DNA from 3 places in the Bacillus sp. ISL-35 genome. Region 2 is predicted to be linked to each of the others. Evidence: predicted binding sites of a transcription regulator. Region 2 holds the regulator's gene; each other region holds the start of a gene.
What was found. Region 2 encodes Rex, which represses fermentation and respiration genes when NADH is low (regulators of the CRP and FNR family bind a similar motif). Its sites were predicted from a motif close to TTGTGAAATATTTCACAA; they were not measured.
Positions count from the first base shown of each region.

Region 1 (8,223 bases), on a different contig from region 2:
ATACGGCACGACATGCCGCAGAATTTTGGATGGTTGAGCCGGAAGTTGCTTTTGCGGAATTACCGGATATCATGGACCTTGGTGAAGAAATGATTAAGTATGTCATTGATTATGTTTTTGAACATGCACCAGAAGAGATGGCCTTCTTCAACAGCTTTATTGATAAAACACTTATTGAAAGATTGCAGAATGCATTGAATTCCGATTTCGGAAGGGTTACCTATAGCGAAGCAGTTGAATTATTAAAGAACTCGGGTAAGCAATTTGAATACCCGGTCGAATGGGGTACAGACCTGCAAACAGAACATGAACGTTACCTTAGCGAGGAAATTTACAAGCGTCCTGTCTTCGTGACTGACTATCCAAAAGAAATCAAGGCATTTTATATGAGAGCGAATGAGGATGGCAAGACAGTAGCTGCTACCGACCTTTTGGTTCCTGGCATCGGCGAATTAATCGGTGGAAGCCAGCGTGAGGAAAGAGAAGACGTCCTTGCAGAACGGATTAAAGAACTCGGTATGGCGGAAGAAGATTACTGGTGGTATCTCGAACTCAGAAAATACGGCAGCACAAAGCATTCCGGCTATGGAATTGGGTTCGAACGACTTGTCATGTATTTAACCGGAATGAAAAACATCCGCGATGTCATTCCATTCCCTCGTACACCAGGTAATGCAGACTTTTAATGATAGCTATATGAATAATGAACAATAGGATGCCGAGGCATCCTATTGTCTCTTATTGAACATGAACGGTTTCACTCGTTGTTTATCATATTTATCGTACAAATTGCTGTTGTAATTGTAAGGCTTTGTTAAAGCTCGATGTTGTTTTTACACCTGTTGATTGTAGTGGAAGGCGCGTAGACTCCTCGAAAATGCTAACGCATTTCCTTCGTGCGTGGGCAGGTTCGAAGAAGCTAATCAATGTCCTGCGGGCGCAGCTGGTCAGGTGAGACCCCGCAGGAGCAGAGCGGCGAGGAGGCTCAGCGCCAGCCCCGCGGAAAGCGAAGCGCCTGGAACGAAAATCAACAGTCTTGTTTAACAGAACCAACTAAAAAACAGGGTATGAAATCGCGACAGATTTCATACCCTGTTTTGTTAGATTCTGATTTTCCCATAAAAGGGAGCTCGATCATTTTTAGAAGAATTTATATCCCTTCGAACCAATTGGTGCATTTTGAATCATATCGATGAACGGGATTGTGTAGGCGAACAGGATCAAAAGAACAGTGATACCGAGCCATAACTTCCAATTTTCGAATACCATTGGAGTTTTTTCAGCTTGATCAGCAACCTCGCCGACCGGGAATTCTTCTTCACCTTTAGGTGCGAAGAAAGCAAGGTTGATGAAAATGTATAGCATCAGGATAATTCCAAGGAATAGAATCGTTCCGCCAACCGCCTGGGCAATCTGGTATGGAATCCACTCAGCAGCTTGCTCTGAACCGCCGTACGTTGAGAAAGATGAACGACGTGGAGCGCCAAGCAGGCCGGCTGCGTGCATTGCACCTGACATGAAGGTCATGCCGATCGCCCAAATCACCCCCTGGATAATCGCTAATTTATTCATTGCTTTTGTCAGGACCCTGCCAGTCAAGTGAGGAACCAGCCAATAGGAAATCCCGAAGAACGTCAAAACGACAGATGTTGCCAGAGTCAAATGGAAGTGGCCAGTAACCCAGATTGTATTATGCACTACCTGGTTCAGCTGGTGGGAAGCGTTGATGACACCGCCAGCACCTGCAGGAATAAAAGCAAGCATTCCGATGAATGGTACCGCAAAGCGAGCATCTCCCCAAGGAAGCTTTTTCACCCAGCCAAAAAGACCCGTAGAGCCTTTCGAACGCCCAAACATTTCAAAAGTTGCAAAAAGTGAGAACGCAGTCATAAGTGACGGAATGATAACCAGGAATGTCAAAATTACCTGAAGGAATTTCCATGCCGGATCAATACCTGGTTCCATCAGCTGATGGTGGAATCCTACCGGAATCGAGAACAGCAGGAACAGGATGAAGGACATCCTTGCCAATGAGTCTGAGAAAATTTTTCCGCCAATGATCTTAGGAACGATTGCGTACCATGCCATGTAGGCTGGCAATAGCCAGAAATACACAAGCGGGTGACCGAAGTACCAGAACAATGTACGGCTGACCAAAACGTCAACGCGATCTACAAGGCCCAATGACCAAGGAAGCAGTTGGAATAATACAGTTGCTGCGACACCGATTGTTGCCACAATCCACATGAGTGTGTTAACAAGTGACATGAAAGTCAGCAGCGGACTAGGCTTTCCAGGGTTTGCTTTTCTCCAGGCAGCGTAAGCCATGATGATGGCGGCACCGTCAATCCAGCTTCCGACAATCACAAGTGTTAAACCAAGGTAAAAGAGTGCATGCGCCTGTAATGGAGCATAAAAAGTATACAGGACAGAAGCCTGGTTAGTAAGGATCATGATCGCAGCCATTACTGTACCAATGGTCATGGTCCAGAAACCAATCCATCCGGTCAGGCGCTGTTTGTCTGTGAAGGTTCCAGATGTTTTACTCACAAGAGCGAGCTGGAATCCCATAATGAAAAATGTTGTTAAAACAAGCCCAAGTACGACACCATGTATCGTCAGGATCTGGTAATACCCAGTCCATGAAGGCAATTGGAATTTCCCTGAACGGACAAGTGTCTGCAGAAGTCCTGCCAGCCCGCCGATGGCAAGTGCTGTGAAAGCGACATAAAAGTGGGCCATGGACAGTTTTCCGTCACGGCGGTCAACTTTTGGATTCATTGAATTTGTATTCATTATTCTACCACCTCGATTTTAGACGTCATCGTGTGGTGGCCAACCCCACAATATTCATTACAAACAATCAGATATTCGCCAGCCTTGTCAAATGTAGTGACATATTCACTAATGAAGCCAGGCTCGAGCATCATATTGATATTGGTTCCTGCAACTTCGAAACCATGGATGACGTCTTTAGTTGTAGCGATTACTTTGACTTTTGCTCCTAGTGGAACTTCCACCTGTCCAGGGTTGTATGAAAATGCGGATGCAACGTATACGAGTTCGTAATCCCACTCTTTTCCTTCAACCTTTTTTAAGCCAGGTTCATTGAATGGAGCCTGCGAATCAACCTTTTCAGGATTAATCGTTGCCAGGCAGCTCGGCGGCTGGTTTCCCAGGTAAAAAGCGCTGACCCCGATGACAGTCAGGAAGACGATCAATGTCGTTATCCCGAAGATAAGCCAGATTTTCTCAAATTTATGAATATGCATAACTTCTTTCTCCCCTTTTGGTCTCTCTTAAAAACGATCTACAAATAAGAAATAAACGCCTAACCAAGTGACAATCAAAAAGAATCCTAATAAGAAAACGGATGCAAGTGTTCCTTTCAAGGAAGATCGATCTTCCACCTTTGTATGGGTTTTCTTCCCGATTCCAGGCTGAGCCATCCCGGTCCACTCCCTTCGCATAATTTAAGTCATTGATAAATTGATAAGTACACTTTCATCATACAAAACAATTTGGAAACGTAAATATGGTTTCGGACAGTTCACAAATTGTTCATACCTGACATATTTACTATGTTAATGGTGAAAACGCGTCAATACAGTGATTTAAGTCACATGCTGCGAGGGGTAAATGTGAATAATCTGTGAAAATAAAATTGTGAAATTGTGAGCATATAGCCAAATGCAGAAACTGCTGTGTGACAGGGAAGCTTGACATTTGAAGAAGGCAAGTCTTAAAAAGTATCACCATTCCGATTGAACTTAATATACTGGCAGAAAGAACATTTTTTCGGGAAGTGAAATCATTGCAGAAGTATTATTGTGATCATTGCCGACTTATTTATGATGAAAAAAGGATATGCATGAATTGCGGGGAAGCAGCCGAAAAACAGATCTGGATTGAAGTGCAGAAGCAGCCAGATGAGAACAACTAGCACCAGGTAGGGTGCTTTTTTTTGTTTAGGTGTACATACAACAAAAGGCAGCTGCGCTATGGTAAAATGAAAGAAATTTTAAATAGGGAGGCTGATAGGAATGTTCTTACCTTCATTTGATTTAAGCGGAAAAACGGCAATAGTCACGGGTGCAGGCCGGGGAATTGGCAGAGCACTGGCGGTCGGGCTGGCTGAAGCCGGCGCTGATGTTGCAATTCTTGCCAGAACGGAAAAAGACCTCACCGAAACTGCAGGATTGATTGAGGAATTAGGAAAGAAAGCTCTTGTACTTCCGACGGATGTAACGGAAAGGGAACAAATACATACTGCGATTGCTGAGATTGAATCAAAATGGGGAAAGATTGACATTCTTGTAAATAATGCAGGAATGAATATTCGTTCTAAAGCTCTGGATGCGACGGATGAGGAATGGCAAAAGATTATGGACACCAATTTGAAATCCGCCTTCATGATGTCCCAGGAAGCTGGCCGCATCATGAAAAACCAGCACTCCGGCGGAAAAATCATCAATATTGCGTCAGTAGCCGGCCAGGTGGCTCTCAGGACAGGCGTCGTATATGCCGCAACAAAGGCAGCTCTCATGCAGATGACAAAAGTCCTTGCAATGGAATGGGGCCAATACGGCGTCAATGTAAATTCCATTGGCCCGTGGTATTTCAAGACACCCTTGACTGAAAAGCTTTTAGAAGATGAAGCATATGTGAAAGACATCCTCGCCGTTACACCATTGAAAAGGATCGGGGAGCTGCCGGAGCTAGTGGGGCCAGTCGTCTTCCTAAGCTCAGACGCCGGAAATTATGTAACAGGACAAACCTTATTTGTTGACGGGGGAATGACCATTCATGGTTTTTAAATAGGACATCCTCATTACGTGCTCCTATCAGAGAATGGGAACGTGTTTTTTGCGGAGACGTGATCACAACTTTTAGTCCCTCTGCTGGTATGTCAACTGGTAAAGATTTTATAATGTACTGGACTGAACGGCATTGTATAATGAACTTGCACAGCAACTCCTTCAAAACGTTAGGCTTCCTCCATCACGGGGGGAGCTTTTTTTTCGTTTTCAATCAATGCTTGTTTGACTGCATACTCTCCGGGTAAATGGAAAAAGTAACCGTACATATATGTGAGGAGAGTATTGTCATGCCCAGAATTATATCCATCGCAGAATCTGTTCCGCCGTATTCAATTGAGCAGGAGAAAGTCATGGACTTTGCCGAAAAGTTATTTAAAGAGTCCTTTAAGGACATACACCGTCTGCTTTCTGTATTCCAGAATGGCCAGATTGAGAAGCGCCATTTTGCCAGGGATCTGGACTGGTTCGAAGTAGACCATACATTTGAGGAAAAAAATGATGCGTATATCGAATCGGCTGTAAAGCTTGGTGCGGAGGCAATCACAAGCTGTTTGAAGAATGGTGATTTCCTGAAAAATGAAATCCATCTTGAAGACATCGACGCTATTTTTACAATCAGCAGTACAGGGCTCTCAACGCCGAGCATTGATGCGAGAATCATGAATGTCCTGCCGTCCTCACAATATACTAAAAGGATTCCGATATGGGGCCTCGGATGTGCAGGCGGAGCGGCAGGATTGTCGCGTGCCTATGAATATTGCCTTGCATACCCAAAGGCAAAAGTCCTCGTACTGTCTATCGAGCTATGCAGCCTGACTTTCCAGCGAAATGACCGGTCAAAAAGCAACCTGATCGGGACTTCTCTGTTTGCGGACGGAGTTGCATGTGCTCTTGTCTGCGGTGATGATTCTGGCTATGAAAAAGTCATCAAAAAGAATGCAGCTCCAAATATAGTTGGAACTCAATCTACGACAATGCCAGATTCGGAGGATGTCATGGGCTGGGATGTGAAAAATGAAGGTCTTTATGTTGTATTTTCAAAGGATATACCTACTATAATTGAAAGCTGGCTTCAGCCCAATGTACTGAGGTTTTTGAACACAAATGGACTGGATGTTCGGGACCTTGACCACTTCATTGCCCATCCTGGCGGCAAGAAGGTTATTGATGCCTATGTTTCAGCATTGAAACTGCCGGAAGACATGACTAAAACCTCGCTTGACGTCCTGAAAGAATTCGGGAATATGTCGTCCGTGACAATATTTTATGTGCTAAAAAGATTCATGGAATCTGCTAAGGAGGGCGATCTTGGCCTGGGAGCCGCCCTTGGGCCAGGGTTTAGTTCGGAGCTGCTGTTAATGAGGTGGGAGTAACGTGCTATTCTATCTATTTGTCGGATTGATTATTTTCCAGAGAATAATGGAACTTTTGATTGCCAGAAGAAACGAGGCCTGGATGAAAAGCCAGGGGGCAATGGAATTCGGGCAGGGTCATTATCCGGCTATGGTGGCGATCCATACTGCTTTTTTTCTCTTTCTTATTGCCGAAGTGATGCTATTGAATAAACAGCTGTCAGACTATTGGCCTGTTCTGTTGGCGCTGTTTTTATTCGCCCAGGGTATGAGGATCTGGGCACTTGCTTCATTGGGAAGGTTCTGGAATACAAAAATCATCATCCTTCCCGGAGCACAAGTCGTTAAGAGAGGCCCCTATAAAATCATCAAGCATCCAAACTATCTGATCGTCGCGATTGAAATCCTGGTCATACCCCTGATGTTCAATGCCTATATTACGATGGCACTTTTCACACTTTTGAACATCCTGATCCTTTCAATCAGGATTCCTGCTGAGGAAAAGGCTTTGAAAGAGTTGACAAAATATGAATCCGCTTTTACCGATCAGCGGCGTTTTCTGCCGAATTTGTTAAAGAAGTGTGACAATTAACCTCTTCTCATTGAAAATGATAATCAATAATGCTACACTTTCCTTAGGATGAAAATAGTTCTCAATCAAAAGAACTTCAAGGACGGTGTCGTATAAATGGTTTCCATGCTAGTAGTTTCGACGATAGCTGCTTACTCCTTAGTTATGAAATATGTATTGAGCAATGTATTAAAACCTCATTGAAATTAAAAAATATCATTTCAATCGCGGCCCGGACATGATGTCCGGGTTTTTCTTTTTGCTCCGGAAATAATGTAATTATAGGAAAAGACCGAAAAATCGTATAAAATAAAGATATTCACAATTTTGTCACAAGGAGTTTGAGGAATGGGCCAGACTGTAGCACATCAAGAACATAAACTTCTCGGGAAGATATTATCTCTATATAATTTATTAAAAGCGAATCAAGATGGGGAAAGTGCGGAAAAAGTCAGGGAACTGGGGAGGAAAGCGGTTGAGGAGGAATTTTCGATTGCCTTCTGCGGCCACTTTTCTGCAGGTAAGTCGAGCATGATCAATAAATTGATCGGCGAGAATATCCTGCCATCAAGTCCGATCCCTACCAGTGCAAATCTGGTGAAAATTAAATCAGGAGCAGAATATGCAAAGGTCTTTTTCAAAAACGGCGGATCCACGCTTTATCCTGCTCCATATGATTATGAAACGGTCAAAGGCTATTGTAAGGATGGTGACCAGATCCAGGCGATCGAAATCAGCCATAACGGTGCGGAATTCCTGCAGCAGGCTGTCATCATGGATACACCTGGGATTGATTCAACGGATGATGCCCACCGGATAGCGACAGAATCGGCTCTACATCTTTCAGACATTGTTTTTTATGTCATGGACTATAACCATGTGCAATCAGAGCTGAACTTTCTTTTTACGAAGGAACTGACTGATGCAGGAAAAGAGCTTTATTTAATTATCAATCAGGTTGACAAGCATCAGGATGCCGAGCTCTCTTTCGAACAATTTAAGGAAAGTGTGGAAGCTTCTTTTTCAGACTGGGGAGTAAAGCACTCTGGCATTTTTTATACGTCGTTGAAAGTTCCTGAATCACCCTTTAACCAATTTGAAGAGCTTCGTGAATTCATCATTGAGCGGAAAAGCAAAAGGGCGGAAATTTTGCCTGTTTCCATCTTCAGGTCCCTGGAGAAGCTCTCAGAGGATCATTTAAGCCGCCTAAAACAGGATGTTTCGGCTCAGATTGACCAGTATGAATCTATTCTCGCTGATCTTTCTGAAAGCGACAGGCAGCAGCTATCAAAAGAACTTGACGAAATAAGAAGCCAGATTGCTAAAATTAAAATGGAGCAAGATCCGGAACAAGAGTTCAGGTCCGGCCAAAATGACATCCTGAAGAATGCATATCTTATGCCATTCCAGACAAGGGAGCTGGCAGAATCCTACCTGCAGGCGAGGCAGCCAGATTTTAAAGTAGGCTTGTTTTTTTCAA
Region 1 is NZ_JAGGQK010000001.1:403,937-412,159, forward strand. It holds gene asnS (asparagine--tRNA ligase) at 1-686, shown strand, start outside; gene J7E38_RS02120 (b(o/a)3-type cytochrome-c oxidase subunit 1) at 1,141-2,796, opposite strand; gene J7E38_RS02125 (cytochrome c oxidase subunit II) at 2,796-3,272, opposite strand; gene J7E38_RS02130 (cytochrome c oxidase subunit 2A) at 3,300-3,449, opposite strand; gene J7E38_RS24030 (hypothetical protein) at 3,815-3,943, shown strand; gene J7E38_RS02135 (SDR family NAD(P)-dependent oxidoreductase) at 4,044-4,817, shown strand; gene J7E38_RS02140 (type III polyketide synthase) at 5,108-6,193, shown strand; gene J7E38_RS02145 (isoprenylcysteine carboxyl methyltransferase family protein) at 6,195-6,764, shown strand; gene J7E38_RS02150 (dynamin family protein) at 7,092-8,223, shown strand, end outside.
Region 1: the regulator Rex is predicted to act here: its motif matches at 3,665-3,682, upstream of J7E38_RS02130 (cytochrome c oxidase subunit 2A).

Region 2 (8,223 bases):
GATGACCATTCCGTCTTCACTTATTGCAATCGCTTCCAAAATTGCGACGTCTATGTCCATGACATCAGCACGGATCAGCTCGGCTGTATGTGATAGATGCTGGTCCACAAACAAAAAGTCTCCCTGATTGATGCCACGGCGCATTGTCGGATCTGCCTGGAATGGCAATCTTTTGCCCAGGATGCCTGCCTCAGCGAACAGCTTATCTACATCTGATCCCAATGAAGCTCCGGTATATACATTAACCTTAAAGTTTTCATCTTCTTTTATCCTCTTTACTAGGGCGAATGGTACCGCTTTCACGTCGCCTGCACGCGTGAAGCCACTTAACCCTAAAGACATTCCACTTTCAATGAAGGAAGCTGCCTGATCAGGAGTCACAACTTTGTCCTTCAGACGATGATCTCTAATTCGCTCTAATTGCTGTTCCATATCTGAATCCCTCACTTAATGAATAGTTACAATCATTTTACCCATAAACAACATCAGGATATGGTTTTCGGAATACTAGACAAAAGATTCCGACAAAACAGCGAATTTAGACACCCAAGCAGAAAAAATCAGAATCCCAGCAGTTTTCTAAAATAACTGGAGTAGGACTGGCTGACCGGCACACGTTCCCCATTATCCATCGACAGCAGAAAAGTAGAATGAGTATCCGGATAAATCGTCTTGATATGGTTCACATTCACAATGAATGAACGATGGCACCGGATAAAGGAATCCTTCGGAAGCAAATATTCAAACTCCTGCAGGGAGTATTTATGTGTCCCAGATATCTCATCCGTGTAAACATGGGTCTTCTTATCTTTCGCCTCAATATGGATCACCTTTGAAAAAGGAACCGGAATCCAGCCATCCTGAGTTTTCAGGGTCACGACTGACTTCCCATCGGTCAGCGCCGGATAAATCGCCGTCACACATCCCTCAAGCTCGCCATTATGTAAAAACGGGACCGCCATCCCATGATAAGGAATGCCAAAAACATCCCGGTTAATGAACTCAGAAACCTTCTGCCTCGACATCAGCGCTTTATAGGCAATCGTCCCTTCCTTTACAGGATCGCCAGCAGCAATCTTCAAATCCACCCTCTTGCTGGGACGATAATAAATATATTCCTTCGTATTCGAAACCGCAATCGAGATTTCATCCGAAAATAACTCCCCGATGACATCCAGCAATGAGCTTAAGGTTATATCCTCCATGCTTTTTCTCACCTCGATGTTATTATACTACTATTATAAAATATATTGAGGGATAGCTTTTTGAAAGAAATAAAAGAAGCATCCCATAAGTTTTAACAACTTATGGGATGCTTCTTTTAGTTTTTACCAAGGGTGAGGCGATGATTACATCATGCCACCCATACCGCCCATGCCGCTCATGTCAGGCATTCCAGCACCAGCTGGTTCTGGGATGTCAGCAACTACTGCTTCAGTAGTCAGGAACATTGCAGATACGGATGCTGCGTTTTGAAGTGCAGAGCGTGTAACCTTAGTTGGATCAACGATACCAGCTTCGATCATGTTTACCCACTCTCCAGTTGCTGCGTTGAAGCCTGTGCCGACTTCTTCGCGCTTCAGGCGCTCAACGATGACTGAGCCTTCAAGTCCAGCGTTGTGTGCGATTTGGCGAACTGGTTCTTCCATAGCGCGAAGGACGATGTTTATGCCAGTAGCTTCGTCGCCTTCAGCCTGGATTCCAGCAACCTTGTTGTATACGTTAAGAAGCGCTACGCCACCGCCTGATACGATACCTTCTTCAACTGCAGCGCGAGTTGAGTTAAGAGCATCTTCAATGCGAAGCTTGCGTTCTTTCAATTCAGTTTCAGTAGCAGCACCAACCTTGATGACTGCAACGCCGCCAGCTAGCTTAGCAAGGCGCTCTTGCAGCTTTTCACGGTCAAATTCAGAAGTTGTTTCTTCCATTTGAATACGGATCTGGTTTACGCGGCTTTCGATTTGAGCGCTGTCTCCAGCACCTTCAACGATTGTTGTGTTTTCTTTTGTAACCACAACTTTAGAAGCGCGTCCAAGAGATGTGATAGTAGCAGACTTAAGGTCGCGTCCAAGTTCTTCAGTGATTACTTCACCGCCAGTCAGTGCAGCGATGTCTTCAAGCATAGCCTTACGGCGGTCACCAAAGCCAGGAGCTTTAACAGCTACTGCGTTGAATGTTCCGCGAAGCTTGTTGACTACTAATGTAGCAAGTGCTTCACCTTCAACATCTTCAGCGATAAGCAATAATGGCTTGCCTTGCTGTACAACTTGCTCAAGGACAGGAAGGATTTCCTGGATGCTGCCGATTTTCTTGTCAGTGATCAGGATATATGGATTTTCAAGAACTGCTTCCATCTTGTCAGAATCAGTTACCATGTAAGGAGATGCATATCCGCGGTCGAACTGCATACCTTCAACAACGTCCAATTCTGTAGTGAAGCCTTTTGATTCTTCGATTGTGATAACGCCGTCGTTGCCAACGCGCTCCATTGCTTCAGCGATCAATTGGCCAACTTCTTCGTCATCAGCAGAGATTGCAGCAACTTGTGCGATAGAAGCTTTGCCTTCGATTGGCTTAGAAATAGCCTTTAACTCTTCAACTGCTGTAATAACAGCCTTTTCCATACCTTTGCGGATGCCCATTGGGTTAGCGCCGGCAGTTACGTTCTTAAGGCCTTCACGGATCATTGCTTGAGCAAGAACTGTTGCAGTAGTCGTACCGTCACCAGCAACGTCGTTTGTCTTGCTAGCTACTTCAGCAACAAGCTTAGCACCCATGTTTTCGAATGCATCTTCAAGTTCGATTTCTTTCGCGATTGTTACACCATCGTTAGTGATAAGAGGTGAACCGAATTTCTTCTCAAGAACCACGTTGCGTCCCTTTGGTCCAAGAGTTACTTTTACTGCATTTGCAAGAGAATCTACCCCGCGAAGCATCGCGCGGCGTGCTTCTTCACTGAACTTAATTTCTTTTGCCATTGTAGAAAAACCTCCTCAGATTTTTAATATTTTTACGTTCTGTTTATAATCGCAGTGATTATTCTACTACTGCTAAAATGTCGTTTTCACGTAGGATCAGGTACTCAGTTCCCTGGTACTTCACTTCTGTGCCTGCGTATTTTGAGAAGATAATGCGGTTTCCGACTTCAACTTCTAGAGCAACGCGCTCACCGTTCTCAAGTACACGGCCAGTTCCAACAGCTACGACTTTACCTTCTTGAGGTTTTTCTTTCGCTGTGTCGGGTAAAACGATACCGCTTGCAGTTTTTTCTTCAGACTCAACAAGCTCGATAATAATGCGATCTCCTAGTGGCTTGATCAAGTGAAACAACCTCCTCAAATTATATGTAGATTATTTTTTATTAGCACTCGCCTCAATAGAGTGCTAACACAATTTATATAATAATGAATCTCGATTTTTTTTGCAAGCGTGAAGCAAAAATTTTTCATGAAATTTTACGATGATCCAGGTGCTGTCGAATGCTGTAGAAATCTCCTGCTGACGGCATCATTTACTGGCTTGGTAAAGGACATGCTTCTTCAGCGGACTGCCCTGATCTACTCTCGGGTGATGAAATGTTTTAACAGGGTTCATGCCGATTTTTCTCATGACATTGATAGAGGGTTTATTGATTTCAGCAGTAAAACTGACGACCTCGCTAAAGCCGAGCTCATTGAATCCATATTCCAGACAGGCCCTGGCTCCTTCTGTTGCATAACCTTGGCCCCACGCGTCTTTTTTCAGCCTCCAGCCAATTTCAATACATGGGGTGAAATCTGCGTCAAATGTTGCCCTATGAAACCCGATGAAGCCGATGAACTCTTTCGTTCTCTTCTCTTCAACCGCATATAGCCCAAAGCCGTATTCCTTGAACTCGGCAAGAATCGACTGATAAAACTTCTCAGTTTCTGCGGAAGATAAAACACGAGGAAAATACTGCATCACATCCTGATCTGCATTCATTAGGCAAAAGTGCTCTAAATCTGCCGCAGACCAGTTCCGCAAAATCAGTCGTGGCGTTTCCAAATAAATCATTTGTACCTCCAATTATTCTCAAATTGAAAATGGCACCTTAACCGGATACAGTAAACCCGAACAAGTAACTTTTTCATCCTGGCCCTACAATTTGAACTTTTAAATCATTTACTAGTAGAATAAAGAGAGTGTATATAGTAAGCAAAGCGGTCCCCGTATTTTATTTTACAGGCCAGCATATTATTACGTAAAATTTCAGAACATACATTTCTGCATTATTAAGGAGTTTTTTCAATTGAAAAAAGAATACTGGTACGTCCTTATTGCCTATATTGTTATGCAGCTTTCAAGTCTTGTCGGGGTGCCACTCATTGCTTTGATCGGTGCTGCGATGGGAAAAAGCCTGAATGAAATGCAAACCCTCGCGATTCCATACTGGCTCGTAACCAGCTTTTCGCTGACACTCCTGATCATCCTGCTGATTTTAAGGAAGGAAAGAAACATAAATGCTGATTTGCGCGAAGCATCTTCGCCGGCAAGCTCGGCGGCATGGGCATTCGCCGGGGTATTCCTGGCCCTGTTCGCCCAGTCGATTGCAGGCAGCATTGAAAGCATGCTTGGAATTGAGATGGGCTCGGAGAATACACAGGAAATCATCAAGCTGATTGAAAGGTTCCCGGTTGTGATCCTTGTCAGCTCGATCATCGGTCCGATTCTGGAGGAAATCGTCTTCCGGAAGATTATTTTTGGCAGCCTGCACAAGAAAATGAACTTCTTCTTGGCAGCCTTGATCAGCTCCGTCATATTCGCACTGGCCCATATGGAGCCGGAGCATGTGATCCTATACTCAGCAATGGGCTTCACCTTTGCGTTTCTATATGTAAAAACAAAGCGGATCATCGTGCCAATCATCGCCCATGTTACAATGAATACAATGGTTGTCCTGCTTCAATCCGTATTCAGGGAAGACATTGAGAGAATGATAAAAGAAGCAGAGAAAATTCAAAGCTTTATTGGGGGATTTTAAGTCATGAAGCAATCGCCTATGTTTTCAGGCATTGTCTACATCTTGTTAGGCAGCTTATTCACCTATTTCGCCATCCAGAATGTCAACGATACAGGCTGGGGATTTTTCAGTTATTTGCTCGTCCTGCTCGCCACCTTTGACTTCGGTTCCGGCATCAGGATGATTCTGTTTCATTTCAAACTTAAACAAATGCAGAAAAAATAGCTCCTTCATCGAAGGAGCCATTTTTTATTCTTCTGATTCACTGTCTGTCGGATAATGTTTCAAGAAATAAATCAATGATTGCAGTTCTACTGCCAAATCAATATGATGGATCCTGATCGAAGACGGCACATTCAGCCTCGCCGGCGTAAAGTTCAGGATTCCCTTCACATTCGCCTGTACAAGTCTGTCTGTGATCGGCTGTGCCACTGTTGACGGCACTGTCAGGATTGCCACCTGGATGCCTTCCTCAACCACAACCTTATCGAGATCATCCATGTGATAGACAGGCACATCGCCAATCTGCGTCCCAACCTTATCTGGGTCGACATCGAAGGCAATTTCAATTTTCGTATTATTGTTTTTGGAAAAATTATAATTCAAAAACGCCGTTCCCAAATTACCAACGCCAATCAGCGCAACCTTCGTGAGTTCATCCTGGTCGAGCGTCTTTCGGAAAAAAGTCAGCAGGTAATTCACATTATAGCCGTAACCCTTTTTACCCAAAGCCCCGAAATAGGAAAAGTCCCTCCTGATCGTAGCCGAATCCACTTTTACCGCTTCACTCAGCTCCGCGGACGATACCCTCTGCTTGCCTGAAGAATGCAAGTTCAATAAAAATCGGTAATATAGCGGCAAACGCTTAGCAGTTGCCTGCGGAATCTTCATAGCATCATTCGTCATTCTCCATCCTCCACCCTGTTCGTATTTCTATTTTAACTTCTCATCTCTCTTAAAATCGCCGTTTTTCCCGCCGGTTTTTTCCACGAGATAGGTCCTGCCGATCACCATGCCTTTGTCGACGGCCTTGCACATATCATAAACAGTCAGCGCGCATGCTGCTGCTGCTGTTAACGCTTCCATTTCTACCCCTGTATTCCCTTTTGTTTTAACAGCTGCAGCGATATTTAATATATAGTCATTACCATTTTGCTCCCAATCAAACGAAAGGTCAATGCCTGTTAATGGAATCGGGTGGCACATCGGGATGATCTCTGACGTCTTCTTGGCCGCCATGATGCCAGCAACCTGCGCGACTGCCAGTACATCGCCTTTTTTCATTTTATTTTCAGTAATCCTTACATATATATCTTCATTAACGGTGATGCTTGAATGGGCGACTGCCGTACGGACCGTCTCCGGTTTTTCACTGACATCGACCATCTTCGCTCTTCCCTCTTCATTAAAATGCGTAAATTCTGCCATGTTCAAGCTCCTTTCAACCAAATAATACACTATTTTCCCAAACTTGTGTGTGAACTTTGTTTCTATCTTCACATATAGAGGAGGAAATTTTTCATACCTTACCACCCATTGCAGGCCGCACATATTGCCGAGCCCATAGGATTGGGTTACACTATCCCTAAGGCATTAGAGGTGAAAAATAATGATTCTATTACAAGTCAATCAGCTATCAAAATATTTTGCGGCTGATCTTATTTTATCGAATATCAAGTTTGAAATACAGACCAATGACCGTGTTGCCCTGGTCGGCCGGAACGGGGCGGGAAAATCCACCCTGCTGAAAATCATTGCCGGCTATGAATCCCATGACGGCGGCGAGATTATCCGCCCGAAAGGAACATCAATCGGCTACCTGGCCCAGAATACCGGACTGGAATCCGAGAAAAGCATTTGGGATGAAATGCTGGCTGTTTTTGACCATCTGCACAGCATGGAAAAAGAACTGCGCCGGCTTGAAGAAAAAATGTCGGATCCTGGCATCCTGTCGAATGAGTCAGAGTATGAAAGAGTATTAAAGGATTATGACGTTTTGCAGGTCCAGTTCAAGGAAAAAGGCGGCTACCAGTACGAAGCGGACATCCGCTCCGTCCTTCACGGCCTGAACTTCCAGTCTTTTGATTATTCCACAAAAATCTCCACTTTAAGCGGAGGACAGAAAACAAGGCTTGCGCTCGCAAAGCTGTTATTGACTCGTCCTGATATTTTGATTCTCGACGAACCGACTAACCATCTGGACATTGACACACTTTCCTGGCTTGAGCAGTATCTCCAGGGCTATGACGGTGCGATTTTAATTGTTTCACACGACCGTTACTTCCTTGATAAGGTTGTGAACCAGGTATACGAGATTTCCCGTCACCAGTTGACGAAGTTCCCTGGCAATTACAGCTCGTATTTAGAACATAAAGCCGCAAATTATGAGCGCGACCTGAAGCTATATGAAAAGCAGCAGGATGAGATCTCCAAGCTGCAGGACTTTATCCAGCGAAATCTTGCCAGGGCCTCAACAACGAAACGGGCCCAGAGCCGCCGGAAACAGCTCGAGAAGATCGACCGGATGGACAGGCCGATGGGAGATGAAAAATCTGCTTCCTTCAGCTTCCAGATCGAACGCCAGAGCGGGAATGACGTCCTGAAGGTAAATACACTTGCTGTCGGCTATCAGAATGAAGTCGTCTCCGAAAATATATCTTTCAACCTTTCACGTGGCGACAGTACGGCCCTCGTTGGACCAAACGGAGTCGGCAAGTCGACCTTATTGAAGACCATTGTTGAAAAATTGCCATCGATTGCCGGCAATATTCAGTACGGCTCCAATGTTTCAATCGGCTATTACGATCAGGAACAGGCTGAACTTAGCTCGAACAAAAAGGTTTTAAATGAGCTGTGGGACGAGTATCCACTGAAATCCGAAAAGGAGATCCGCACCGTATTGGGCAACTTCCTTTTTTCAGGCGATGATGTGTTAAAAATCGTCTCGACCCTGAGCGGCGGCGAAAAAGCGCGGTTGGCACTGGCCAAGCTAATGCTGCAAAATTCCAATTTCCTTATTCTGGATGAACCAACAAACCATCTGGACCTGGACAGCAAGGAAGTCCTTGAGAACGCCTTGATCGATTATCCAGGCACCATCCTGTTCGTCTCTCACGACCGTTATTTTATCAACAGGATCGCCACCAAGGTCCTTGAACTCGACCGTGCCGGAGCAACAGAATATCTTGGTGATTATGATTACTACGTCGAGAAGAAATTAGAGCAGGAAGAACTTGAGGCAC
Region 2 is NZ_JAGGQK010000025.1:4,105-12,327, reverse strand. It holds gene J7E38_RS22330 (succinyl-CoA:acetate CoA-transferase ScpC) at 1-432, opposite strand, end outside; gene J7E38_RS22325 (LytTR family DNA-binding domain-containing protein) at 561-1,205, opposite strand; gene groL (chaperonin GroEL) at 1,350-2,978, opposite strand; gene groES (co-chaperone GroES) at 3,037-3,321, opposite strand; gene J7E38_RS22310 (GNAT family N-acetyltransferase) at 3,508-4,035, opposite strand; gene J7E38_RS22305 (CPBP family intramembrane glutamic endopeptidase) at 4,271-5,002, shown strand; gene J7E38_RS22300 (YdiK family protein) at 5,006-5,206, shown strand; gene J7E38_RS22295 (redox-sensing transcriptional repressor Rex) at 5,231-5,887, opposite strand; gene moaC (cyclic pyranopterin monophosphate synthase MoaC) at 5,915-6,409, opposite strand; gene J7E38_RS22285 (ABC-F family ATP-binding cassette domain-containing protein) at 6,591-8,223, shown strand, end outside.

Region 3 (8,223 bases), on a different contig from region 2:
CCTTCTGCCTGTTATGTAGGATTTGAGCTGTTCGCCCGGCCGATCATCAGGACGATGCTGTTTACCGATAAACCGCATCTTAGGAAGGAAATGGCGATTCTGGATGCCAATTTCCCTAAGGCAAATCCATTCACAAGATTTGTCAGGAGTGCCCTGACAATCGAAAATGGCAAGCTGGTAGTAACACCGAGCGGTCTTGATAAATCGAATATCATCATGAGCTTAGCGGGTGCTAATTCACTTATGATTCTTCCGGGTGGAACAAGAGGTTTCGAAGAAGGAACTGAAGTCGAGGTCCTGATGCTCGAGGACCATGTTGGCAGTGACTGGCCTTGGTAAAACCGGTGCTGTTCCAGGTGGCAGGATATCAGAACAGCGGGAAGACGACACTCAGCCTCAGCCTGATCCAGCAGCTATCTGCAGCTGGCCTGAAGGTTGCCACCATCAAACACCATGGACATGGAGGTAAACCGGATATAGCAGAAGAGAAGGATTCCGGATGCCATGTGAGCGCAGGAGCAGCCGTCTCCCTTATTGAAGGCGGAGGCAGGCTCGTCCTTCAAGCGGAAAATGGGCAATGGTCCCTGTCTGAAGAAATAGACGTTTTATCCTGTTTCAAGACAGACGTCATCCTGATAGAAGGTTACAAAAAAGAGGCTTATCCAAAAGCAGTCTTCCTGAGGGACGAAGCAGATTTAGAGTTATTGAATGTCCTTGCCAATATCAAGGTGGTTTTTTATCATGATCCGAATCTGGCCAATTTATTGAAAGATTGTGCCTATCCTGTCTTTCAAAGGGAAGATGACAGGGGAGTGACTTGGGTTCTTGATTATATACTTAATCATGTTTAGGTGGAAAGTTCGTCTTTCCACCTATTTTTATGTCAAATTTGACTGGTTGGGCGACTTTTATCACTGTCACTTCACAGTTGCACAGTTAGAATGTTAATGGGGTTCGATGATTGTGTAATTTTTGTGAGGTGAGAGCAGTGGAAATGCTGCAGATTTTTTTATGGATTGTCTACCCATATACGGTAGTTGCCATAGTTGGGATGGGCATAGTCTGGCGATATGATGCATCAAGGGATGAGGAGGCACGCTCAACAGCAGGGAGGCTTTTGCTGATGGTGGTAAAAATCATGATGGCTGCGAGTACAGCGACCGGGATTGCCATCATGCTTTCGAGCAGCATGGCAGATGAACCGGTCCTCCTGTTAAGGTGGCTGATCAGTCTCGCACAGCTGCAGCCAGACATGAGCTTGATCCTGGAAATTTCCATTCTCTCAAAGATCCATTTTGTCGTTGTGTTTTTATTCCTGTTAAGTCTGGCGTTCACAAAGGAAATTTATTATCTTTTGAAGCCGCATCTATATTTGAAGAAAATCTATCTCAAGCTTCAGGTTGAGAAAAGAGGATGAACTCTTGAACTGCACGCCATTGGTTATTGAATTTAACCTATGGTGTGCAGCTTATTTATTTTTAGTGCCTCTTTTTTGACAGTTCGGTGTCAGTTGAAAAAGGGGCCGCCAAAATGTGATGTGTTTCACTTATAATATCTTCCGGCTGTTTTATAGTTAAGGCAGGAACCAAAAGGGAGTGTTCATTCATGAAATTATTTATGCCAAAACAGCATGGAGCCTGGGCGATGTTGATCATCCCTTTCTGGCTCGGAGCAGCGGCAAGTGAAATCGTCTGGCAGCATATCCCGTTTTTTATTGGGTGGCTATTACTATACTTGGGAACATATCCGCTTCTGTTGATGTTCAAGAAAAAGAAAATCCCGTTTTATCGCAAATGGGCACTGATTTATATCCTCCCATCCTTAGTATTCTTGATGGTCCCATTATTCACGACACCATCGATTGTGTTCTTTGGGTTTGCGATGATTCCATTTTTCATCCTTAACGCCTATTTCTCGGCCAAAAATAAAGACAGGGCATTGATGAATGATCTCAGTGCAATCATTGTTTTTTCCATCGCTGGCCTGGCAAGCAGTTATCTGCCTGGTGCAGAAATCAATCAGCAGGGTATTCTCGTCTTTGCATCATGCATTCTGTTTTTCACAGGAAGCACTTTCTATGTGAAAACGATGATCCGGGAAAAGAAAAACAGTCAATTCAAGTGGATCTCCTGGACCTATCATCTTCTCGTCCCGGTTTTGTGGCTGGCAGCAGGAGAAGCAATTGTCGCCGTTGCGGCAATACCAAGCCTGATCAGAGCCATCGTATTTTACGGCAGGCCGCTTAGCGTCATGAAGGTGGGAATATATGAAATCATAAACGCAGCACTGTTTTTTATCATTATGCTTTTCGCAATCCTATAAAAGAAAGGAAAGCCGCCAGAGTTCTGGCGGCTTTCTCTATTCGATATTACATATTTCAATCGGGCAATTCTCGCAGTCGATTTCCCGTTTTAGCCGATTGAGCGCATGTATGGTTATATAGCCTTTGTCGATGGAGATGATATCCTGTTTCCTGAGCTCGCTCAATAAGCGGTTTACGACTTCTCGTGAGGTGCCGCAGAAGTTTGCGAGTTCCTGGTTTGTCAAAGATACATCTATTTTCATGCCGTCTTCGGTTTTTACGCCAAAACTGTTCACCAGGCGGATCAGAGTAGAATATAATGCACCTTTCTTTCCGTGAAGGACCAAATCCCTGAACCTTGTTTGGGATTTGCGGTGCTGCAGGGAAAGCCATTTAACGAGTTCCAGTGCCAATCCGCTATCCTTTCCGATTTCGTCCTCGAGCCGGTCTTTTTGAATGACCGCAACGCTCCCGCTTTCAGAAGCCCTGGCGTTCAAAATATGCTGCGACGCCGGACTGAACAATGTCAATTCTCCAACCAGCTCACCAGCAGAGCACATTCTGATTGTCAGCTCACGCCCATCTGGGATCATTTTGCTGACCTGAAATTTACCGCTCTGGATAATGTACAACTCATTCGCAGTATTTCCCTCTTCAAAAAGGAAGCTTCCTTTATCAATATTTTTGATTCTATGGACTTTTTCAAACAGCTTATTCATATTTGGTGACAAGGTTGCAGCCGTCAACATGTGATTACCACCTTATTAAGGGATCTATACACCCGTCCGTATCTGATATTAATATAATTATATTGTAAAGCATACAAAATCATCAATCTAATTGTGAAATGTTCACATATTGTTAATAATTTAGTTGCCTTTTTATAATTTAGTTTTTATAATAAGAAGAACTTTACTAATAATTATAAAAAAAGATGTTTATTTATGCATATTGTGAAAGGAGGAAAAACGTGAAGGCAGCTATAATCGGAACGACAGGTTATGGGGGCGGGGAGCTGATCCGTATACTTAACAATCATCCATCTTTCAGCATTCAGTCAGTACATACAACACGGGATGAAAAGCCTGTTTCTGCAGAGTATCCCCATTTGTCAGGCATTTTTGACAAAGTCCTTACCAGCATCGATCCAGATAAAATCGTTGAGGAAGCAGACATTGTCTTCCTGGCAACACCATCGAAAGTTTCCGGAGAACTTGTCGAAAGCTTTTTTAACAAAGATATTAAAGTCATTGACCTGTCCGGAGACCTGAGATTAAAAGACTCTGATACTTATAGGAATTGGTATAAGCATGAACCGGTTGACGATTCGATTCTGTCCGAATCTGTGTATGGCCTCAGCGAATGGAACAAAGAGCAAATTGCCCATGCAAGCATTCTCGCCAACCCAGGCTGCTATCCAACAGCAGCGCTTCTTGGGCTCGCGCCGGTCTTGAAGGAAAAAGTGATCGATCCAAAAAGTATGATCATTGATGCAAAATCCGGCGTATCAGGGGCTGGTAGGTCGCCTTCATTGGGCACTTTGTATGCTGAGTTGAATGAAAATTTCAAAATTTACAAAGTGAACGAACATCAGCATATCCCGGAAATTGAACAACAGCTAAGTCTTTGGAATGGTGAAGAGGTGAAAATAACCTTCAGCACCCATCTGATTCCGGTTACGAGAGGGATCATGACCACTATGTATATGAACCTTAAGGAAGATTGGAATACTTCGAGATTACTGGATTTATATGAGGAAACCTACTCTCGCCACCCTTTTGTAAGAGTCAGGAAGGAAGGAATCTTTCCGGCCGTTAAAGAAGTGAAAGGCTCGAATTACTGCGATATCGGCTTGCATGCTGACAGCAGGACTGGAAGGCTGACGATTGTTTCGGTTATTGATAATTTAATGAAAGGTGCTGCAGGGCAGGCTGTCCAGAACGCTAATATTATGTTTGGATTGGATGAAACGGCGGGTCTTAATCTGATGCCCCTGTATCCATAAAGGAGGATTATATGTACCAGGCTTTGACAGACCAGAAGTTAATCAAAGAAATTCCGGAAGGCGGGATCTTGACTCCAAAGGGATTCAAGTGCGGCGGAATTCATGCGGGATTGCGCTATAACAAGCTTGATTTAGGACTGATTGTCAGTGAGGCACCGGCAAGCTGTGCTGCGGTGTACACGACAAGCCATTTCCAGGCTGCTCCTCTGGCCGTGACTCAGGAGAGCATTGCCAGCGAAGGAGTTCTTCAGGCCGTTGTCGTCAACAGTGCATGTGCGAATGCCTGCACAGGCGAACAGGGATATAGTGATGCACTGAAGATGAGGGCACTGGCAGCCGCAAAATTAGCGATTCCTGAACATCATGTAGCTGTAGCCTCCACGGGAGTCATCGGTGAATTCATGCAAATGGAAAAAATTGAAGCGGGAATCGCACAGCTTGCTGTCGGAAAAGATTCCGAAGATGCAAAAGATTTCCAGACGGCGATTCTGACAACCGATCTAGTCATGAAACACGCCTGTTATTCAGCCGAGATTAACGGAATGACAGTGTCGGTCGGAGGAGCAGCCAAGGGTTCCGGCATGATTCATCCGAATATGGCTACGATGCTCGGGTTTTTAACGACAGATGCGAATATATCAAGTGCAGATCTGACTTACGCACTAAAAGAAGTAACGAATACAACCTTTAACCAGATCACTGTCGATGGCGATACATCGACAAATGATATGGTCCTTGTAATGGCAAACGGAGCTGCCGGGAATCAACCGCTGAATCCTGAGCATCCTGAATGGCCCCTATTTGTTGAACTGTTAAAAGAAAGCTGTGCCAGCCTTGCAAAACAAATCGCCAGGGATGGGGAAGGAGCGACAAAACTGATCGAAATATCCGTATCCGGTGCATTGTCTGATGAAGAGGCAAGGATCATTGGCAAGCAAATCGCCGGTTCTAACCTTGTCAAGACCGCGGTTTATGGTGCAGATGCCAACTGGGGAAGGATTATTGGAGCAATCGGCCAGAGCCAGGCAAGCGTAAATTCGGATACCGTGGACATTTCGCTTGGTGACATCATAATGCTGAAGGGAAGTACACCGATTGCTTTCGACGAAGAAGTCGCTAGAGAGTACTTGATGAATGACAAGGTGGAAATTTTCGTGGATCTCCATCTTGGTGAAGGCAAAGGAATGGCATGGGGCTGTGACCTTTCATATGATTATGTGAAAATCAACGCAAGCTATCGGACTTAAAGGGGCGGATTCTTTGGAAACTGTAGTCATAAAATGCGGCGGAAGTGTGCTGGGCGAACTTGATGAACCATTCTTTACGAGTCTTAAAGAATTGATGAAAGACGGATATTATCCGGTCATCGTCCATGGTGGCGGGCCAGCGATCAATTCAATGCTTGATTTATATAACATCAATGCGAATTTCAAGGATGGACTTAGAGTAACGTGCGAAAAAACGATGGGAATCGTTGAAATGGTCCTGTCAGGCCAGACGAACAGGCAGCTGTGCGGCATCTTGATGAAGCAAGGATTCAAGGTTCTTGGTATTAATGGGAGCGACGGGTCCTGCCTGCAGGCCGACTATATCGATAAACAAGGGCTGGGTTATGTAGGGAAGGTCAACAAGGTAAATACTGACCTGATCAAGATGGCAGTTGAGTCGGGTTATATTCCCGTTATTACTCCGATCGGAATTTCGGAGGATGGCTGCAAGCTGAATATCAATGGTGATTACGCTGCTGCATCCATCGCAAAAGCTCTGAATGCCGAGCGCTGTGCCTTTGTGACCAATGTCGATGGAATCTTGATCAACGGCGAGCTGATCTCCGAAATAACCGATCTTGAGATAGAAAACTATATTGCTGATGGAAGCATTTATGGCGGGATGGTACCAAAGGTGAATTCAGCATTATCAGCCACAGCTGCCGGTGTAGAGAAAGCGATGATCATTTCTGGCAAAAAGCCATTCTATAAAAATAACTGCTGGCATGGAACCGCGATTGCCGCACAGGAAGGAGTGTTAAAATGAGTCATTTATTCCCCACTTACCAGAGATGGGAGATTGAGCCAGAGAAAGCAAGCGGGTCGGTCATTCATGGGAAAGATGGACGTGAATATCTTGATTTCACTTCAGGAATCGGTGTATGCAATCTGGGCCATCGCCCTGAAGCTGTTGAACACGCTATCAAAGAACAGCTGGAATTATTCTGGCATGTATCAAATCTTTTTCCACAAAGCATCCAGGAGGAAGCGGCCAGGAAACTTGTGAAAGCCTCCGGTTTGGATTGTGTGTTTTTTGCCAACAGCGGTGCCGAGGCCAATGAAGCAGCAATAAAACTGGCGAGAAAAGCCACTGGAAGGAAGAAGATTATTACGTTCCTGCAATCCTTCCATGGGCGTACGTTTGCTGGCATGGCGGCGACAGGGCAGGAAAAAATCAAGCATGGATTCGGGAATATGCTCGAAACCTTTGTTCACTTGCCATTCAATGACCTGGAAGCTCTAAAAAATGAAATTGATTCCGATACAGCAGCCGTCATGATTGAGATTGTCCAGGGTGAAGGTGGAATTCACGTCGTTCATGAGGAGTTTATTAAAGAAACTGGCAAACTCTGTACAGAAAACGGAATACTGCTTATTGTCGATGAAATCCAGACGGGGATCGGGCGTACAGGAAAGCCCTTTGCCTTTCAGCATTTTGGGATTTCACCCGATATCATAACGGTTGCAAAAGGGCTTGGTAATGGATTGCCGATTGGTGCAGCCGTCGGTAAAGCGGAACTTGCAGAACATTTTGGCCCGGGAAGCCATGGTTCAACATTCGGAGGGAATCCGATCAGTACCGCTGCTGCTTGCGCTGTGATGGATATAATCTTTGAGAATGAATTCCTTAAAGAAGTATCTGCCAAAGGGGAAACTTTGTTTCAGCTGCTTGATCATGAACTTGGGTGTTTGGAAGTGGTAAAGGAAATCAGGGGCATCGGCTTGATGGCCGGTATTGAATTGACTGTTGCAGCCCAGCCTTATCTCATGCAGCTAAGGAAATCGGGATTGATTGTTTTGCCGGCAGGGGAAAAGGTAATCAGGCTTCTTCCGCCGCTGAATGTTAGTGCTGAAGAGCTGGAAAAAGCAGTATCTCTAATAAAGGAAATCCTAATAAACCAAACTGTAACAGCGTAAGAGCTGTATATTTTTTAAAAATAAATGAATAAAAATTTAAAGTAATAAATAAATATTCAACTGGAGAGGTGACGAATGAAAGGATATTTGCATCTGGCTGACGGAAAGACATATAAGGGATCCCTGCTTGGTTCGCTTCCTGAAGAGGGAATCGCCGGTGAAATTGTCTTTTTCACAGGAATGACAGGATATCAGGAGGTATTGACCGATCCTTCCTATAAGAATCAAATCATTGTGTTCACTTATCCGCTGATTGGCAATTACGGCATAAATAATGAGGATTTTGAAAGCAAGAAGCCCCATGTTGCAGCGGTGATTGTCAGTGAAGCTGCCAAAGAGGCTTACCATTATGAGGCACAGCATTCTTTTACCGAGTATCTTGAGAAATGGAATATTCCAATCCTTGAACATATTGACACCCGTGAGCTGGTGAAAAGCATCCGGGCAAACGGCACGATGCCGGCAGTTTTGGCAGCCGGTCCTGAAAATGATGTATGCTGCGACACCATAGACAGCCTGAAAGTAAAAGAGGTTTCGGTCCAGTCACCGGTGACGATTGGAAGGGGCAATACTCACATTGTATTGGTCGATTATGGATTCAAAAAGTCGATTGCCGACTATCTTGTTGAACAAAAATGCCTTGTTACAATCGTTCCCTACGATTATAGCGCTGAACAAATTTCGGCGCTGAAGCCTGATGGCGTGCTTTTATCAAATGGACCAGGAGATCC
Region 3 is NZ_JAGGQK010000002.1:186,844-195,066, forward strand. It holds gene J7E38_RS04150 (molybdopterin molybdotransferase MoeA) at 1-339, shown strand, start outside; gene mobB (molybdopterin-guanine dinucleotide biosynthesis protein B) at 333-851, shown strand; gene J7E38_RS04160 (respiratory nitrate reductase subunit gamma) at 995-1,417, shown strand; gene J7E38_RS04165 (YwiC-like family protein) at 1,606-2,322, shown strand; gene J7E38_RS04170 (Crp/Fnr family transcriptional regulator) at 2,359-3,051, opposite strand; gene argC (N-acetyl-gamma-glutamyl-phosphate reductase) at 3,273-4,307, shown strand; gene argJ (bifunctional ornithine acetyltransferase/N-acetylglutamate synthase) at 4,319-5,554, shown strand; gene argB (acetylglutamate kinase) at 5,568-6,341, shown strand; gene J7E38_RS04190 (acetylornithine transaminase) at 6,338-7,492, shown strand; gene J7E38_RS04195 (carbamoyl phosphate synthase small subunit) at 7,568-8,223, shown strand, end outside.
Region 3: the regulator Rex is predicted to act here: its motif matches at 1,531-1,548, upstream of J7E38_RS04165 (YwiC-like family protein).